2 regions of the Thermoanaerobacterium sp. RBIITD genome follow, and region 2 is predicted to be linked to the other one. Evidence: riboswitches for the same ligand, from Rfam matches in the RefSeq annotation. Region 2 holds a riboswitch; the other holds the start of a gene.
The links. A riboswitch is a leader RNA that binds a small molecule or an ion and turns the genes downstream of it on or off. The one in region 2 is predicted to bind FMN.

Region 1: linked by a shared signal. The riboswitch ahead of CPG45_RS02860 (ECF transporter S component) and the one ahead of CPG45_RS06700 (bifunctional 3,4-dihydroxy-2-butanone-4-phosphate synthase/GTP cyclohydrolase II) in region 2 are both predicted to bind FMN.

What each region holds. Positions count from the first base shown of each region.
Region 1 is NZ_LT906662.1:574,570-589,353, reverse strand. Features, by position in the region: gene arcC (carbamate kinase) at 17-958, shown strand; FMN riboswitch at 1,051-1,177, shown strand; gene CPG45_RS02860 (ECF transporter S component) at 1,242-1,826, shown strand; gene tsaE (tRNA (adenosine(37)-N6)-threonylcarbamoyltransferase complex ATPase subunit type 1 TsaE) at 1,944-2,402, shown strand; gene tsaB (tRNA (adenosine(37)-N6)-threonylcarbamoyltransferase complex dimerization subunit type 1 TsaB) at 2,402-3,085, shown strand; gene rimI (ribosomal protein S18-alanine N-acetyltransferase) at 3,125-3,571, shown strand; gene tsaD (tRNA (adenosine(37)-N6)-threonylcarbamoyltransferase complex transferase subunit TsaD) at 3,583-4,602, shown strand; gene CPG45_RS02835 (D-2-hydroxyacid dehydrogenase) at 4,821-5,771, shown strand; gene abc-f (ribosomal protection-like ABC-F family protein) at 5,782-7,674, opposite strand; gene CPG45_RS02825 (flagellar motor protein) at 7,800-8,612, shown strand; gene CPG45_RS02820 (OmpA/MotB family protein) at 8,599-9,312, shown strand; gene CPG45_RS02815 (redox-sensing transcriptional repressor Rex) at 9,386-10,045, shown strand; gene CPG45_RS02810 (short-chain-enoyl-CoA hydratase) at 10,237-11,019, shown strand; gene CPG45_RS02805 (acyl-CoA dehydrogenase) at 11,064-12,206, shown strand; gene CPG45_RS02800 (electron transfer flavoprotein subunit beta/FixA family protein) at 12,220-13,002, shown strand; gene CPG45_RS02795 (electron transfer flavoprotein subunit alpha/FixB family protein) at 13,015-14,010, shown strand; gene CPG45_RS02790 (3-hydroxybutyryl-CoA dehydrogenase) at 14,066-14,784, shown strand, end outside.
Region 2 is NZ_LT906662.1:1,447,145-1,452,571, reverse strand. Features, by position in the region: gene lepB (signal peptidase I) at 1-123, opposite strand, end outside; gene CPG45_RS17005 (hypothetical protein) at 277-444, shown strand; gene ytvI (sporulation integral membrane protein YtvI) at 527-1,591, shown strand; gene ribH (6,7-dimethyl-8-ribityllumazine synthase) at 1,811-2,287, opposite strand; gene CPG45_RS06700 (bifunctional 3,4-dihydroxy-2-butanone-4-phosphate synthase/GTP cyclohydrolase II) at 2,377-3,567, opposite strand; FMN riboswitch at 3,699-3,811, opposite strand; gene CPG45_RS06695 (riboflavin synthase) at 3,868-4,491, opposite strand; gene ribD (bifunctional diaminohydroxyphosphoribosylaminopyrimidine deaminase/5-amino-6-(5-phosphoribosylamino)uracil reductase RibD) at 4,495-5,427, opposite strand, start outside.

The DNA of each region.
Region 1 (14,784 bases), 870 kb from region 2:
TATGTAGGAGGATAACATGGAGGAAAAAGTAGTTATAGCACTTGGGGGAAATGCTTTGCAGGATAAAAATACTCCGCCTACTGCGGAAGCTCAGCTTGATGTCGTTAAAAGGACAGCAGGATATATTGTAGATATAATAGAAAAAGGCTATTCTATCATAATAACACATGGAAATGGCCCGCAGGTTGGTAATATTGTAATACAAAATGAAACAGCTTCAAATGTAATACCTGCCATGCCATTTGATGTATGTGGTGCTGAAAGTCAAGGTATGATAGGATATATGATACAGCAATGCCTTGGAGAAGTTTTTAAGGAGAGAAATATAGATAGAGATGTTGCAACAATTGTTACACAGGTTGTAGTTGATAAAAATGATCCGGCTTTTTTGAAACCAACAAAACCAATAGGACCATTTTATTCAAAAGAAGAAGCCGAAATACTTAAAAAGTGCAAGGGCTATGAAATGGTAGAAGACAGTGGAAGAGGTTATAGAAGAGTAGTTGCATCACCTGACCCTAAAGAGATCGTAGAACTTAAAACGATAAAACTTCTTGAGAATAATGGTGTTATAGTAATAACAGCAGGTGGCGGTGGTATACCTGTTATTAGAGAAAATGGAAGCTTGAGGGGAGTTGCCGCTGTTATTGATAAAGACCTTGCATCTGAAAAACTTGCGGAGGATATAAATGCAGATATTCTTTTGATACTTACCGCTGTTGAAAAAGTCTATATCAATTATAAAAAACCTAATGAAAAAGCACTCGGTGAGATTTCTGTAGAAGAAGCACAAAAATATTTAGATGAAGGCCAATTTGTACCGGGTAGCATGTTGCCGAAAGTAAAGGCTTCCATAAGATTTGCAAAATCAAAACCTGGAAGAAAAGCGATAATAACATCATTGGAAAAGGCTTCTGATGCACTTTCTGGAAGAGCAGGGACTGTTATAAAAAGTTGATTGAATTAGAATTCTTAAAGGAAGGATAAAAATTATCTTGACAAAATGATATTTTTGTGAAAAAATATATGTTGAAATAAATAAATAATAAAGAATATCTTCAGGGCAGGGTGAAATTCCCGACCGGCGGTAAGCAAAAGCAAGCCCGCGACCCGCGGAAGCGGTGGACTTGGTGTGATTCCAAGGCCGACAGTAAAGTCTGGAGGAAAGAAGATTTTATTTTTATTGTGATACAAAATCCTGAAGATATATTCTTCAGGATTTTTGATATGGAGGGGTTATTATGGAGTATAGTAAAACAAGAGTAATAGTAACTGTGGGGTTATTGTCGGCAATTGCATTTGTACTTATGTACCTTGAGTTCCAGGTACCATTATTTCCCAGTTTTCTAAAATTCGATTTCAGCGATATACCACCGCTTTTAGCATCCTTTGCATTAGGACCCATATATGGTATTTTTGTAGAGATTGTTAAAAACGTAATACATTTACCTGTAAGCCAGACAGGTGGTATCGGAGAGATCGCAAATTTTATTGTAGGCTCAATATTTGTTTATACTGTAGGAACTATCTACAAGAAAAATAAATCGAAAAAAGTTGCATTAATTGCAATGCTGGTTGGAACAATTGCCATGGCTTTTGCAGGTTCAATACTCAATTATTATGTATTTTTGCCGTTATATCAAAAAATTATGGGATGGCCGCTAAGTGCCATTATCGGGATGGGAAAAACTGCCAATAGTCATATTGTTGATTTGAAGACACTCATATCATATGGCATATTTCCATTTAATATACTAAAAGGACTTGTACTATCGCTTATTACATTCCTTATATACAAAAAGCTTTCACCAATGTTGCATATGTAAATTAAGAATTATTTAAAATGGCGGATTTTATCCGCTTTTTTTATTGGCATACTATGCGTTTGATTTGTGTTATACTTGGTATATAATAATTGTATAAAATTTATGGTGGTGTAAAATATGAAAATAAAAATTGCAACAAAAAATGCTAAAGAAACCGAAAATTTGGGTGTTAAACTAGGAAAATTATTAAAAAAAGGTGATATAGTATTACTTTCAGGAAATCTCGGTACCGGTAAAACTGTTTTAACAAAAGGTATTGCAAAAGGTATGGGGATTTTAGATTATGTGACAAGCCCGACATTTATGATTGTGAATGAACATATGGGCAATACACCATTATACCATTTTGATGTTTACAGGATAGAGGATTATACGGAATTATACGATATAGGTTATGAGGAGTATTTTTACGGCAATGGTGTTTGTGTTATAGAGTGGCCTGAAAAAATAAAACCGCTTATTCCCAAAGAATATCTTTACGTACATATAGATTCAGGTTCTACCGATGATGAAAGAGTTATAGAAATTGCGCCTTGCGGGAAAAAGTATGAAGATATACTTAAGGAGATGAAATGATGAAGATACTTGCTATAGATTCTTCCTCAAAGACAGCCACCGTCGCTATTGTTGATGAAGAAGGTGTAATAGGTGAATTTTCAATAAATCATTTAAGGCATTCGGTAATATTAATGCCTATGATCGATGAAATACTTAAAATGGCTGAAACAAAAAAAGAAGAAATAACGCATATTGCAGTATGCGAAGGACCCGGTTCGTTTACAGGGCTTAGAATTGGAGCTGCTACAGCAAAGGGGCTTGCACAGGCATTGAGTGTACCTATTGTTGGTGTGTCTTCCCTTGACGGTCTTGCATTTAATGTTAGTGAATTTAAAGGCATAATATGCCCTGTTATTGATGCGTTAAGAGGCTATGTGTATACATCTTTTTATAGAGGTGGCAATGAACTTAAAAAGCTATCTGATACGATCCTCATGAAGGCTAAAGACTTACCTGATATAATTAAAAATTATAACTCAGATGTTATGTATATTGGTGATGGTGTTACATCATATAAAGAATTTTTAAATAAAAAATATGATTTTAATACATTTTTTGCATCATCTGTTGATAATATAGCTAGGGCATCGTCGATAGGTATTCAAGCTATAGAGAAAATCAAATGTGACGAATTAAACACATATATAGATTTTAAACCATATTATATAAGAAAACCGGCAGTTTTAGAAAACACTAAATAATAAATATTCTTTAAAAGTAATGAGGGGTTGAATTTATATATGTTGATTAATATTCGTTGCATGAAAAAATGCGATATTGATAAGGTTTTAGAGATAGAAAATTTATGCTTTTCAGTACCGTGGACAAGAGAATCTTTTTTAATGGAGATAACAAAAAATAAATGTGCACACTATATTGTAGCCGAAGTTGATGGCAAAACGGTCGGATATGGCGGTTTTTGGGTTGTTATTGATGAAGGCCATATAACAAATATTGCGGTACATCCTGATTTTAGAGGATTGGGAATCGGTTCTGCGATTGTCGAAGGACTCATTAATTTGGCAAAGAAAAAGGGAATCACCTCCATGACGCTGGAAGTTAGGGCAACAAACTTTATAGCACAATCATTGTATAAAAAATATGGATTTAGACCTGTAGGAAAGAGAAGAGGTTATTATCAGGACAATAATGAGGATGCAATAATAATGTGGAAATACGATATGTAAGGAGGTATTTTATGCATCAGGATTTACTTGTATTAGGAATTGAAACATCTTGTGATGAAACATCGGCGAGCATCGTCGAAAATGGCAAGTATGTAATGTCGAATGTAATATATTCTCAGATAGAAATACATAAAAAATACGGTGGTGTAGTACCTGAGATAGCATCGAGGAATCATATAGAAGTAATAGGAGAAGTTGTGACAAAAGCGCTTGATGATGCATATATTACGCTTGACGATGTAAATGTTGTTGCCGCAACATATGGACCTGGACTCGTCGGTGCATTACTAGTAGGACTTTCATATGGAAAAGCGCTGGCATATGGAAAAGGATTGCCTTTTGTTGGTGTAAATCATATCGAAGGACATATTTCAGCTAATTATCTTGGTGGTGACTTTGAACCACCATTTATTTGCTTAATAGCATCTGGCGGACATAGTCACATTGTTCATGTAAAAGACTATGGAGTTTATGAAGTTTTAGGAAGGACCGTTGATGATGCTGCTGGTGAAGCCTTTGACAAAGTTGCAAGAGCCTTAGGGCTTGGCTATCCAGGAGGCCCTAAAATCGACAAAATAGCGAAAGAAGGAGATCCTGAAAAGTATAAGTTTCCCAAATCTTTCATGGAAAAAGATAACTTCGACTTCAGTTTTAGTGGATTAAAGACAGCTGTAATAAATCAGCTCAATCATGAAAAGCAAAAAGGGTATTCAATAAATATTGCCGATTATGCTGCAAGCTTTCAAAAAAATGTAGTTGATGTCTTAACATATAAGCTTGTTAAAGCCGCTAAATATAAAAACTTAAAAAAGATTTCCATTGCCGGTGGTGTTGCATCAAATAGCCTCTTAAGGGCAAGGCTTGATGAAATAGCTAAGGAGGAAGGATTCCTACTGCATTATCCTAAGCAAATTTTTTGTACTGATAATGGTGCAATGATAGCAAGTGCTGGATATTTTGACTTTGTTCGCGGAAAAACGTCAGGGCTAGACTTAAATGCCATTCCTTATTTAAAACTTTTTAATTGTTGACGAAAAAGATGTGAACTTTGTGGAAAAATGTCTATAGAGCTTTGACAGTATGTTGTTATAGCTGTGGATAACTTTGTGGATATTGTGATTAACTTTAATACTTTGGATTATATGTAATGAAATGGAATAAAAATTTAATATAATAAAAGTACGTTATTTTATTGATATGGAGGAATATCGCTTTCTATAGAGAATATTTATTATATAGGTGGTGCATTATGAACAATATACTTTTTTTATCAAAAGTCAATAAAAAGTACTTAGAGGAGATTAAAAATTATGTTAATCAATTTTATGTGGTCAGTGTAGATGGACGGGAAGATGCTGAAAAATATATTAATAATACAGAGATATTGATATGCTACGATGGCGATGTAGACATTGAACTTATCAAAAAAGCAGATAAGTTAAAATGGATTCACCTATTGAGCGCCGGTGCCGATAATATGCCATTTAAGACATTAAAAGAACGTGGGATAATATTAACAAATTCTAGGGGCGTCCATAAATACCAAATATCAGAACAAGTTTTAGGATATATGCTTATGTTTGAAAGAGGCTTAAATACCTTTTTGAGAAAGCAGTTAAATAAAGAGTGGGATCGCTCAATTAGAGTTTCAGAGCTTTTTGGGAAAACAATTTGTATTATAGGTATTGGAAGTATAGGAGAAGAAATCGCAAGACTTTCAAAAGAATTTGGAATGAAAACAATAGGTGTTAGAAGATCAGGTAAACCATCTAAATTTATTGATGAAATGTATAATGATGAAGATTTGCTTAAAGCTGTATCAAAATCAGATTATGTCATATGTGCTCTTCCACTTACTGATGACACATATCACATGCTAAATAAGGAATTTTTTGAAAATATGAGGGAAGGCTCGTATTTTATAAATATTGGAAGAGGCAGAGTAGTAGATGAAAAGGCTTTAATAGACGCACTAAAAAATAAAAAGATAGAAGGTGCTGCCTTAGATGTATTTGAAGAAGAGCCATTGCCTAAGAATAGTCCTCTATGGGACATGGAAAATGTGATAATAACGCCTCATATGGCGGGAATTTCGCCATATTATATGAAAAGAGCACTTGAAATTATAAAAAGCAATTTAAAGGCATATTTGTCTGAAGGTGAATTTATCAATCTTATAGATCTAAGTAGACAGTATTAAAGCGGGTATCTTACCCGCTTAAATTTTCCCATTCATCATATAAATTATTTAGCTTTTCCTTTAAATTATTGTATTCTTTTTGTGTTTTCACAATCTCGCCATTTTTATATATTTCTGGATCGCACATTTTTTCTTCTAACTCTTTTATCCTATCTTCAATTTCAATAATCTTATTTTCTATGCTATTAATATACTCCTTTTGCTTTTTAGCTACTTTTTGTTTTAACTTTTCACGAACTTTTTCATTTTTTATTTGCGTCTTCGTCTTTTTCTCAGCCTCTTCTTGATAACTATTATTTTCGCTTTTCTTTTCAAGATAGTATGAATAATTTCCATAGTATTCTGTAATACCATCACTTGAAAGTTCTAAAACTTTTGTAGCTATTTTATCGATAAAGTATCTGTCATGGGATACAAATAACAGTGTACCGTCATAATCAAGTAAGGCTTTTTCAAGGACTTCCTTAGATTTTAAATCGAGGTGGTTTGTTGGTTCATCCATTAGAAGAAAATTTGCTTTTGACAAAATAAGTTTTAATAAAGATATGCGGGCTTTTTCACCACCGCTTAATTTGTCAATTGTTTTAAACACATCATCGCCACTAAAAAGGAATGATCCTAATAATGTTCTTATTTCAGTTTGAGTAAGATATGGATTTTCATCCCATATCTCATCAATTACTGTTTTATCATTATTTAGATTTGTTAGTTCTTGTTCATAATATCCTGTCACAACATTTGTACCAAAGCTTACAGTTCCATCGTATTTATCTAAAATTCCCAATATAATCTTTAGCAAAGATGTCTTTCCTACGCCATTTGGCCCGAGTATTGCGATTCTGTCTCCCTTTAGGACTTCAAAGCTTACATCATGAAATATTGGCTTTTCAAAACTCAATGATAAATTAGCAACTTTAAGGACATCATTGCCGCTTTTTTCGTCAAAATCAAATGATAATTTAATAGAATTATTGTTTATTATAGGCTTTTCAATCTTTTCCATTCTATTCAACATTTTTTGTTTACTTTCAGCCATTTTAACTGACTTTTCGCGGCGACGGTTTTTTTGTATCATTATCATTTCTTGAATTCTTTTGATTTCTTTTTGCTGTTCTTCATAAGCCTTCATCATTATATTTAATTCTTCATTCTTTTTTCTTAGGTATTCTGAATAATTGCCGTCATAAGCTTTTAAAGTTTTATTCTCAATTTCAAAGATGCGGTTAGCAACCTTGTCGAGGAAAAACCTATCATGGGATATTACCATTACTGTACCTTTATAAAACCTTAAATATTGTTCAAGCCATTCAATAGATGGTATATCAAGGTGGTTTGTCGGCTCGTCTAAAAGAAGTACATCTGGATTTTTTAATAATGTCTTAGCCAACATTAGCCTTGTCTTCTGTCCACCACTTAATACTGAAACAGATGTATCAAACTGAGATGGCAGAAACCCTAAGCCGATTAAAACACCTCTTACTTTACTGTCGACAGAATACCCTTCATTTTTATTGTATTCGTCTATTAAATTAGAATATTCTTCAAGAAGTTTATTTAATTCGTTTCCATCTTTAGTGTTTGCAATTTTATTTTCTAAATCTTTTATATTTCTTTCAAGTTCAAAAACATCATTAAATACGGTTTTGACTTCGTTGTATATGGATTGAGAACTTGAAATATATGCATTTTGCTCAAGATATCCTGGTTTAATCTGTGGCATCGATATACTTCCTGTATCAGGCTCTAAATTACCTACTAATATTTTAAATAATGTTGATTTGCCTGCACCATTGTCACCAACGATACCTATTCTGTCCCCTTCATTTACTATGAATGATATATTTTCTAATATAGTATCGATGCCATATGAAATACTTATATTATTTACTGTTATTATAGCCATTTATTATTCCTCCTGTTATAATAAATATATCAAAGATTATATATAATTTAAAGTTTTGTAGTATTTAATTTTTATCATGATAATGTCGATATTATACATAAGGTGAATTAGAGAGGGGAATAACTATGGATTTTGCGACATTATTAGGAATTATAATTGGTATTGGTTCACTGATTCTTGCATTTACATTAGAAGGCGGTGTAGTTGCTTCGCTAGTAGGCTTATCAGCGGCTATTATTGTTTTAGGAGGCACACTTGGTGCTACAATGGTATCATATTCTATGAAGGATATATTAAAGATACCAAAGCTTATTGGCAAGGCATTTAAAGAAGAGAACGATAATTATTTAGATATAATTAAATACTTTGTATATCTTTCACAGAAGGCCAGGAGTGAAGGACTTTTAAGCCTCGAGCAAGAGATACAATCTGATGAAATAAAAAACTTTGATCCTATTTTAAAAGAATGTCTTGAACTGGTAGTAGATGGTGCGGACATTGAACTCATTAAAACTACAATGGAAAATAAGATATACATAGAAGATACAGCTATGAAAAAAGAAGCTGGAATCTTTGAATCCGCTGGCGGTTATTCTCCGACAATGGGGATAATTGGTACTGTTATGGGACTTGTACATGTTCTTGGAAGTTTGAGCGAACCGGATAAGCTTGGACCGGCAATCGCTGTTGCTTTTATTGCAACATTGTATGGCGTTGGAATGGCAAATTTCGTATGGCTTCCAATAGGTCTGAAACTTAGAAATAAAGCTTCAGTAAAAAGGACAGAAAAAGAAATTATTTTAGAAGGTAGTCTCTCATTACAGGCTGGAGAAAATCCAAAGATAGTTGAGAAGAAACTAAAAACCTTTATGGTGGAACATGTGATAAATGAAAATACTTCAGATTTGAAAGGTGACATATCCGATGAGAAAGTATGATGATGATAATGACCAAAAGACAAATAAAGAAAGATGGCTTCTTACATATTCTGACATGATTACATTGTTGATGATATTTTTTATACTTCTTTATACTATAAGCAGTGTCAACTCAACTAAATTTTTACAAGTTGCGACATCACTTAATAAAACTTTCGAAGGGACTAATTATGTCATAGGACAATATAGCGGTAATAGTATAATTAATAGCATACAATCAAATAATAACGAAAATAACATCGAAATAAAACTGAATGAATTTATAAAACAGAATAATCTCCAAAATATGGTAACATACAAGATAGATGAAAGGGGACTTGTAATAAGCCTCAATGATGCATTATTATTTGATACTGGTTCTGCAGATATAAAACCAGAACAAAAAACTACCCTAATGAGGATTGGCAACATGCTTAAAACGATGCCAAATTATATAAGAGTCGAAGGATATACAGATGATGTACCAATTAACAATGATAAATTTCATTCAAATTGGGAATTATCTGTTATAAGGGCTACAAATGTCGTTAAAATACTTGTAGATGATGTTAACATGGATCCAAAAAAGATTTCTGTTGTCGGATATGGTGAGTATAGGCCCATTGTTCCGAATGATAATGACAAAAATAGACAGCTTAATAGAAGAGTAGATATTGTTATTATGAATACAGACTATAATAAATGGGAGCCAAATAAATAACTATTGCCAACTTGACAAATTATTTACAAAATCATATAATTTTATTATATGATACGATATCTGAGGTGATTTTATGACGAAAAAGACAATCGTATCCATGGCTGTCGTTAGAAGACTTCCGCGTTATCATAGATACTTAGAAGAACTTTTGAAAAATGATATAAAAAGGATATCATCAAAGGAATTAAGCGAAAAGATGGGTGTTACCGCATCTCAAATAAGACAGGATCTAAATAATTATGGTGGCTTTGGACAGCAAGGATATGGGTACAATGTGGAAGAATTGTATAATACTCTAACAAGAATATTAGGACTTGATAAGTCGTACAGCACAATTATAATAGGAGCTGGGAATCTTGGACAGGCTATTGCCAATTATACGAATTTTGAAAGAACCGGATTTAACTTAAAGGGTATATTTGATATTAACCCTAAGCTCTTTGGACTGAAAATAAGAGATATTGAAATTATGGATGTTGACAACTTAGAAAGTTTTTTATCAAACAATAGAATTGATATTGCTATCCTTTGTATACCGAAAGACAATTCACAAATAATGGCTAATAGGCTTGTAAAAGCAGGAGTTAGAGCTATTTGGAACTTTTCTCCTATTGATTTAGATGTTCCTAATGACGTAATACTTGAAAATGTCCACTTAAGTGATAGTCTCTTGACTTTATCATATCGATTAAACGAAGACGAATTGCTAAAAAAGAACAATGAAGAAAAATAAATGGATATTTTTTATCCATTTATTTTTTTTATAATTGCTTTTTAAATTTTATTGTTATATAATATTAACTGTAGTTGTTAAATGTATAACAAATATAGCGTTTACTTCAATTCATCATTTCAAGCTGGCACGTTTTTTGCATATTATTCTTATGAGCAGATTTAAATAAAAAGATGTAAAGGAGGATATTTATGGATTATAAGAATGTTTCATTAAAAAAAGAAGATGGCATTGCTTTAATTACGATAGAGCGCCCAAAGGCTTTAAATGCCTTGAACTATGAGACATTAAAAGAGCTTGAATGTCTATTGAATTCAGCAAGAAATGATGAAGAAATAAAGGCTGTCATAATAACAGGCGGTGGTGAAAAGGCTTTTGTAGCTGGTGCTGATATCGCTGAAATGAGTAAAATGACGCCAGTTGAAGCTAAAAAATTCTCTGAATTTGGACAACATGTGTTTAGAGAAATAGAATTACTTAGTAAGCCAGTTATTGCGGCTGTTAATGGATTTGCTCTCGGTGGTGGGTGCGAGCTATCTATGGCATGTGATATACGAATTGCAAGTAAGAATGCCAAATTTGGTCAACCTGAGGTTGGTCTTGGAATAATACCTGGTTTTTCAGGTACTCAAAGGCTTCCACGTCTTGTAGGCACATCAAAAGCAAAGGAACTTATTTTTACCGGTGATATGATTAACGCAGAAGAAGCTTATAATATAGGGCTTGTATCAAAAGTGGTTGAACAATCAGAGCTTATTAATGAAGCAAAGAAGATTGCACAAAAAATTATGTCTAAAGGACAATTAGCAATAAAACTTGCAAAAGAAGCTATAAACAAAGGTATTGAAACAGATATTGATACAGGAAACACAATTGAAGCAGATGCTTTTGCATTATGTTTCTCGACAAATGACCAAAAAGAAGGAATGGGTGCATTTCTTGAGAAGAGAACACCAAAATTTGAAGGCAAATAAAGCATAATTGTTTGCTATTAAAATATCAATAAGGAGGCAATTTTATGGATTTTTCATTGACAAAGGAGCAAGAGATGGTCAGAAAAGTAGTACGCGAATTTGCTGAAAAAGAAGTTGCTCCAAAAGCTAAAGAAATAGATATTACAGAAGAATTTCCATGGGATACAGTAAAAAAGATGGCTCAAAATGATATGATGGGTATCCCATATCCTGAGGAATACGGTGGTGCAGGCGGAGATTACTTGAGCTATATTATTGCAGTTGAAGAATTATCAAGGGCATGTGCAACAACCGGCGTAATTCTTTCAGCACATACTTCACTTGGAAGTTTCCCTATATATCAATGGGGTACTGAAGAACAGAAGAGAAAATATTTAGTTCCACTTGCAAAGGGTGAAAAACTTGGTGCCTTCGGTCTTACAGAACCTAATGCAGGTACAGATGCATCGGGACAACAAACAACAGCGGTTCTTGATGGTGACCATTATGTACTTAACGGATCAAAGATATTTATAACAAATGGAGGAAAAGCTGATATATATATAATTTTTGCCATGACAGATAAATCTAAAGGAACAAGAGGCATAAGTGCATTTATAGTTGAGAAAGATTTCCTTGGCTTTAGCATTGGCAAAATTGAAGAAAAGATGGGTATTAGAGCATCATCAACAGCAGAACTTGTTTTTGAAGACTGCATAGTTCCAAAGGAAAACCTCCTTGGCAAAGAAGGACAAGGTTTTAAAATCGCAATGGCTACACTTGATGGAGGAAGAATAGGAATAGCTGCACAGGCACTTGGCATAGCACAGGCTTCACTTGATGAAGAAATAAAATATGCAAAAGAAAGACAGCAGTTTGGAAGACCAATAGGGAAATTCCAAGGTATACAATGGTATATAGCAGACATGGCTACTCGTATAAATGCTGCAAGATGGCTTGTGTACAATGCAGCATGGAGAAAACAGACAGGTCTCCCATATACAATGGAAGCAGCTATGGCAAAACTTTATGCATCGGAGACGGCAATGTTTGTTGCGACAAAGACAGTGCAGATATTTGGTGGTTACGGATTTACTAAGGACTATCCAGTAGAAAGATTTATGAGAGATGCAAAGATTACAGAAATTTACGAAGGTACATCGGAAGTTCAAAAAATGGTTATTTCCGGTAACCTATTGAAAATGTAAGGAGGTCATACTTATGAATATACTTGTACTTGTTAAGCAGGTTCCGGATACAAACGAAGTAAGAATTGATCCTGTTACAAAAACACTTGTACGTGAAGGTGTTCCAAGCATAATAAATCCTGATGATAAAAATGCTTTAGAAGAAGCCATTAGATTGAGAGAAAAAAATGGTGGAAAGGTTACTGTAATATCTATGGGACCACCGCAGGCCGAAGTTGCTTTAAGAGAGGCACTTGCAATGGGTGCTGATGAAGCATATCTTTTAACAGATAGAGCTTTTGCCGGTGCAGATACTTATGCAACAGCTAAAGCACTTTCAAAGGCTATAGAAAAGTTTGAATATGACATTGTTTTTTGTGGAAGACAGGCAATAGATGGGGATACGGCACAAGTTGGACCGCAAATAGCAGAACAGTTAAATATACCACAGGTGACATATGTTAGGAAAGTAGAAGTCGAGGATGATGGACTTAAAGTTGAAAGAGCTCTTGAAGATGGATATGAAGAAATAAAAGTAAATACACCTGTTCTTCTAACTGCTATAAAAGAACTTAATGTACCAAGATATCCATCTATTAAAGGTATATTCAATGCATACGGAAAAAAAGAAGTTAAGACGATAACGGCAGATGACCTCGATGTTGATAAAAATGAGCTTGGTCTAAAGGGCTCACCAACAAAGGTTGTAGCTACATCAACGCCAAACACTGAGAGGACTGGAGAAATATTTACTGGAAATGTTAAAGAAGCAGTTCAAAACCTTGTTGATAGATTAAATAAGAGACATGTAATATAGGAGGCGCGGCAAATGAGTGATTATAAAGATATATGGGTTTTCGCCGAACAAAGAGACGGCATGATTATGAATGTTGCTCTCGAGATTCTCGGTGAAGCGAGAAAGCTCGCAGATAAGAAAGGTGTGAATGTTGGAGCTGTTCTCTTAGGATACAATATAGGAAGCCTTGCAAAAGAGCTTATCAGCTACGGTGCAGACTTAGTATATGTTGTAGACAATCCACTTCTTTTGAATTATACGACAGAAGGATATGCTAAAGTTATCGCTGACCTTGCAAATGAATATAAACCTGAAGTAATACTCTACGGTGCAACATATATAGGTCGTGACCTTGCACCTAGAATTGCGTCAAAACTTATGACAGGACTTACGGCAGATTGTACTGGACTTGACATTGATGAAAATGGATTATTACTACAGACAAGGCCGGCGTTTGGTGGCAACCTAATGGCAACAATTAAATGTCCTGATAGAAGGCCACAGATGTCAACAGTAAGGCCTGGAGTCATGAAGAAATCTGTAAAAGATGAATCAAGAAAAGGTCAAGTCATAAATTATGAGACGGACATTAAAGAAACTGATATAAGGACTAAAATACTAAATATCGTAAAAGAAGCTAAGAGCAAAGTAAATCTTGAGGAAGCGGACATTATAGTTTCTGGAGGACGTGGTGTTGGAAATGCTGAAGGTTTTAAACTTATAAAAGAGCTTGCAGATGTACTTGGAGGTGTTGTTGGGGCATCTCGTGCAACGGTCGATGCCGGATGGATTTCATCAGACCACCAGGTTGGACAGACAGGAAAAACAGTAAGACCAAAATTATACATTGCCTGTGGTATCAGCGGTGCAATACAGCATCTAGCAGGTATGAGCAATTCAGGTACTATTGTTGCAATAAATAAAAATCCCGACGCGCCGATTTTCAAAGTTGCTGATTACGGTATAGTTGGAGATTTATTTAAGGTAATACCAGCTTTGATTGAAGAACTTAAAAAAGTATCTGCGTAGGCACTTGATCATTTGACAGGTGACCATAAAATTTTATTTAAAAAGGAGTGTTATTATGCAAAAAATCTGTGTAATAGGTGCTGGTACAATGGGCTCGGGTATCGCTCAGACTTTTGCACAAAACGGTTTTGAGGTTATATTAAGAGACATCGACATGAAATTTGTTGAAAGAGGCCTTGGAATAATTAACAAAAATCTTCAAAGAAGTGTCGAAAAAGGAAAAATGACTGAAGACACGAAAAATGAAGTTTTGAGCAAAATTCATGGAACTGTCAACTTAGAGGATGCAAAAGATGCAGACTTAGTTGTTGAAGCAGCAATTGAAGATATGGAAATAAAAAAACAGGTATTTAAGGAACTTGATGGACTTTGCAAGGCAGAAACTATTCTCGCTTCTAATACATCATCGCTTTCTATAACGGAAATAGCAAGTGTAACTGGAAGACCTGAAAAAGTTATCGGTATGCATTTCTTTAATCCTGTCCCAGTAATGAAACTTGTTGAAGTTATAAGAGGACTAAAAACATCAGACCAGACTTTTAATATTGTAAGAGAATTAGCATTAAAAGTTGGGAAAACACCCGTACAAGTAAATGAAGCTCCTGGATTTGTTGTAAATAGGATATTAATACCAATGATTAATGAGGCCATAGGTGTACTTGCAGATGGTGTTGCAACTGCTGAAGATATAGATGAAGCCATGAAACTCGGTGCAAATCATCCAATCGGACCACTTGCATTATCAGACCTTATAGGAAATGATGTAGTACTTGC
Region 2 (5,427 bases):
CATCGAACCAGTCGGTACATCTACAAGTTCGAAAATATAAGTCCTAATAAACAAAGCTATAATGAATGCAAGGCCAATCGTTATAATCCAGCTTATTAATTCCTTTCGAGCATTACTTTTCATTGTTCAATCCCCTTATCGAAATATACAAAAATATTATATCACATTGAAGTACCAAATACTAATTCAAAAATTAAAAACCAATAAATATTAATATGTATATTCTAATAAAATATGTCAATAATTAAAATATCTAATAGTTAAGGGGGGTATTGCATGAACGAAATTAAATATATTTTAGAACTTGCCAATATAAAAGATACAGAGTATAAAAACACACTTGCAATTACATCTCTAATTGAGCTTCTAATTGAAAAGGGTGTTATATCACAGTCCGAAATAGCAAAAAAATCATACGAAATAAAAATAAAAACCGCCCAATAAAATCCGGAAATACCGGATTTTATTTATTAATAGTAGACATAAGCTTTTTGTCATATTATAATTATTGTAAGGAGGGATCGAGGTGAAAGAATTTATCTCAAAATATGGCAGTAATTTAAAGGACATGTTAACTATTTTGGTTGTAGTAATTGCTTTTTACCTGTTGGCATTTAAATTAATTCCTTTTTTGATGCCCTTCGCAATTGCATTATTTTTAGCTATTCTTATTGATCCAGCCGTCGAATTTTTTGAAAAGAAATTAAGAATACCGCGAGGAATTTCTTCTATCTTACTGATATTTATGTTGATTGCAATAATAGGCCTTTTAATTACACTTTTGATAACACAACTGATTTTTGAGCTCAATACGCTTGCAGAATACGCACCAAAGTATACAAAAAATTTCGATTTGATTATACCTGATACGATAGATAGGATCAGAAGATATTACATTACATTGCCACCAAACATTACAACATTTTTTGAGAATAACCTTCAGTCAATTCTGAATAATATATCTATCATTGCAAAAAACATAGCTTCATGGCTTTTAAGTTTAGCTGCAAAGTTACCAAATTTATTCTTTATGACGCTTATAACAATTGTTTCAACATACTTCTTAAGCAAGGATAAATGGATGATAATCAATTTTTTTAAAAGACAATTCCCATCCGTCTGGACTAAACACGCAAATTACATAAAAATCGAACTATTTCAAACACTTATTGGTTTTTTAAGGGCTGAAATAATCATAATGTTTATAACATTTATGGAAGTTTCAATAGGCCTGACTATCATTGGATTTGATTATGCATTTTTATTAGGCTTGATAGTTAGTTTCGTCGATATACTACCTGTTTTGGGTTCTGGTTCAGTTCTAGTGCCATGGGCTTTATATAACATACTTACTAAAAACTATATGATAGGAATATATTTATTAATACTCTTAGGTTTCGTAACAGTTGTAAGGCAAATCATAGAGCCAAAAATTGTAGGAAAAAGCATAGGTCTCCACCCACTTGTAACGCTTCTCTCTATGTTTATTGGTGCAAAGCTTTTTGGCGGTTTAGGCCTTATAATGGGGCCCGTGTTCGTGGTTTTATTTAAAACACTTCAAAAAGCCGGAATCGTGCCATCTTGGAAATAAAAATAATTTAAAATGAAAAACCTCCTAATAGGAGGTTTAAATTTGTTTGCTTTCATCATCATATTCATTATTTACATTTTTTGTTAATTTTAGCATCTGGCCAGCATTAAATATGTGTGGCCCAAAATTTGATTACTCCCTACAACTGTAACATACTTTTTATCCATTTTTATAAAACCTACATCTGATATTCTGTAAATATCATATCAAATAGAAAGTTCATAGTACGGTAGTATTATATTCTTTTAATAAATTTGCCATCTCTATCGCCGAAACTGCAGCATCAAAACCTTTATTACCAGCTTTTGTACCAGACCTTACAATCGCCTGTTCAATCGTATCTGTCGTAAGTACGCCAAATATAACAGGTGTATCAAAATCAATCGAAACTTTTGCAATTCCCTTTGATACTTCATTTGCAACATAATCAAAATGTGGCGTATCTCCTCTTATTACTGCACCAAGTGAAATAATGGCGTCATATTTTTTTTTCATTACCATTTTTTTCGCTATAAGAGGCAATTCAAATGCACCGGGAGTCCAGGCGATTTCTATATCGTCATCTTTTACACCATGCCTCTTAAGTGCATCTAGAGCACCGTCTAAAAGCTTATTTGTTATGAATTCATTGAACCTGCTTATAACTATTCCTATTTTTAAACCTTCACCAATGAGTTTGCCTTCATATATTTTCAAGTTAATCTCTCCTCACAAATAATTTATATATAAAATTATCATAGTCTCCATTTACAAAATCAGAAAGAAAACTGTCCCATGTCCGGATTTCATACAGCGTGAAGGATGTGGCCCATCCTTTCCTTTTTTGTTTCAAGGTATTTTTCATTATGATCATTTGGACATATCTCTATAGGGACCCTTTCTACTATTTCAAGTCCATAACCTGATATACCGGCTAATTTTTTAGGATTATTAGTCATTATTCTAAGCTTTTTTAAGCCCAAATCTTTTAAGATCTGTGCTCCTATACCGTATTCTCTCATATCCGCCGGAAATCCAAGCTTTAGATTTGCATCTACAGTATCAAGACCACCGTCTTGAAGGTGATATGCTTTTATCTTGTTTATAAGGCCAATTCCTCTACCCTCCTGTCTTAGGTATAGGAGAACGCCACCTTCCTGTCCAATCTTTGTTAGTGCGGCATGTAGCTGGTCACCACAATCACATCTTAAAGATCCCATTATTTCGCCTGTTAAGCATTCTGAATGTACTCTCACAAGTGTAGGTTCTTCAGTTAACTCTCCTTTTATAAGTGCCACATGTTCTTTCCCCGTTAGAATTTCTTCATATCCTATTATTTTGAAATCCCCATATTTTGTAGGTAACTGTGCTTCAGCTACTCTTTTTACAAGTGTTTCGTTTTTCCTTCTGTATTCTATTAAGTCCGCAATAGATACTATTTTAAGATTAAATTTCTTAGAAAACTCTAAAAGGTCAGGAAGCCTCGCCATTGTACCATCATCTTTTATTATCTCACATATTACACCGGCACTTTTAAGGCCAGCAAGCTTTGCAAGGTCAAAGGCAGCTTCTGTATGTCCTGCTCTTTTTAATACACCGCCATCTTTTGCTCTTAATGGAAATACATGTCCAGGCTTTGTAAAATCCTCCGGTTTAGCATTATCATCAATAAGCATTTTTATGGTTAATGCTCTCTCATATGCGGAAATCCCTGTTTTACAATCCTTATAATCCACAGATACAGTAAAAGCAGTTTCTTTATGATCAGTATTATTTTCAACCATCTGGTAAATTCCAAGCTCATTAAGTCTCTTTTCCGTCATTGGAGCACATACAAGACCACGGCCGTACTTTATCATAAAATTAATGTGCTCTCCTGTAACCTTTTCTGCAGCCATGACTAAGTCGCCCTCATTTTCCCTGTTTTCATCATCAACAACAATAACCATTTTACCATCTTTAATATCATTTACAACATCTTCAATCACATCAAGCAAATTTATCAGCTCCTTCTAATTCTATAAAAGAATATACCTTCAAAAATATAATAAAGCCCTGAAGTATTTATACCTCAGGGCTTTGAAACATTAAATTCTATATTATAATAAATTAAATCCTATGTTTTCATTAACTCCTTCTTTCATCCAGACTGTACTGTCGGCTCTGGAATTTAACCAGATCAGCCATAGGCTCGCGGGCTATACCGCCGGTATGGAATTACACCAATCCCTGAAGGCATACTCTATTAAGTTATCTTAATTAATTATATAATATTTTAAAAATAAATACAATAAAAATTACACAAATCCATTATCTTTAAGCAAATCTTCAATACTCCTTTTTGGAATAATTTTTTCTATATATTTTGCTAATATATCCACTTCTATATTGACACTGTCTCCTACGCCTTTATGTTTAAGTGTTGTATAAGACTCTGTATGAGGTATTATTGATACTGTAAAATAATTCATAGATGCTTCAACAACAGTCAAGCTAATACCATCAACAGCTATGCTTCCTTTACTTACCACATACTTTGAGTATCTTTCATCAATGCTTATTTTAAATATATGTGCATTCATGTCCAAAATTTTATTGATTATAGTACCTGTTGTATCTATATGACCTGTTACAATATGACCTCCAAGCCTCCCTGTTAGACTTAACGCTCTTTCAAGGTTAACAATACTTCCATTTTTTAAGCTTCCTAAATTGCTTGACTTTAATGTTTCCGGCATTACATCCGCAGTAATTAAGTTTTTATCTATATTTGTAACTGTAAGACATACTCCATTTACAGCTATGCTATCTCCAACTTTTGTACCATCTATGACTTTTTCACATTCTATTATTAATTTAGTGAAATCACCATGTTGTAATCTTTTGACTTTGCCAACCTCTTCTATTATTCCTGTAAACATAATTCACACCCACTTTTCAATATATCCGGTTATAAGTATGTCATCATCAAACTTTGTTATCTCTATATCATTAAGCTTTATCGCATCCTTTATATAATCAATTCCATTTCCTTCTACGGGTGTTAACGCATTACTACCACCTATAATCTTTGGTGCTATATAAAACATGACTTTGTCGACTATTCCTTCTTTTAAAGCCGAGTAATTTAATGTTCCTCCTCCTTCGATAAGTACACTGTCTATGCCCATAGTTCCAAGTACTTTTATTAATTCTTTTAAATTCACTTTTCCATCTATGCTATCGACAATTATAATGTCGATAGCCAAATTCCTTAATTTATTTATTTTATCCACAGGCATTTTTTTAGTTGTTGCAATTATAGTCTTTGCCGATCTATCGCATAAAACATTTGAATCCAATGGAATTCTTCCTTGGCTATCGATTATAATCCTTGTAGGACTTTTTAACCCTCTTATTCTCGCGGTAAGGTATGGATTATCTTTGATTACCGTATTAACACCGACCATTATTGCCATGACACGTCCTCTTAACATATGGACATGCTCTCTTGATTTTTCGTTTGTTATCCATTTAGAATCACCAATAGTTGTTGCAATCTTGCCATCAACAGTCATTGCAGATTTTAAAATCACATAAGGAATTTTAGTTGTGATATACTTTATAAAGATTTCATTTAATTTTTGCGCTTCGTTTTTTAAAATTCCTGTATATACATTTAAGCCTGCCTCTTTAAGATACTTTATCCCTTTCCCAGAAACAAAGCTATTAGGATCCTCCATAGCTATATAGACATCTTGAATCCCTGATTTTATAATTGCATCGACACACGGTGGCGTTTTCCCATGATGACAACAAGGCTCTAATGTTACATATAATTGAGCACCTTTAACATCTTCTTTTGCATTTTTTATTGC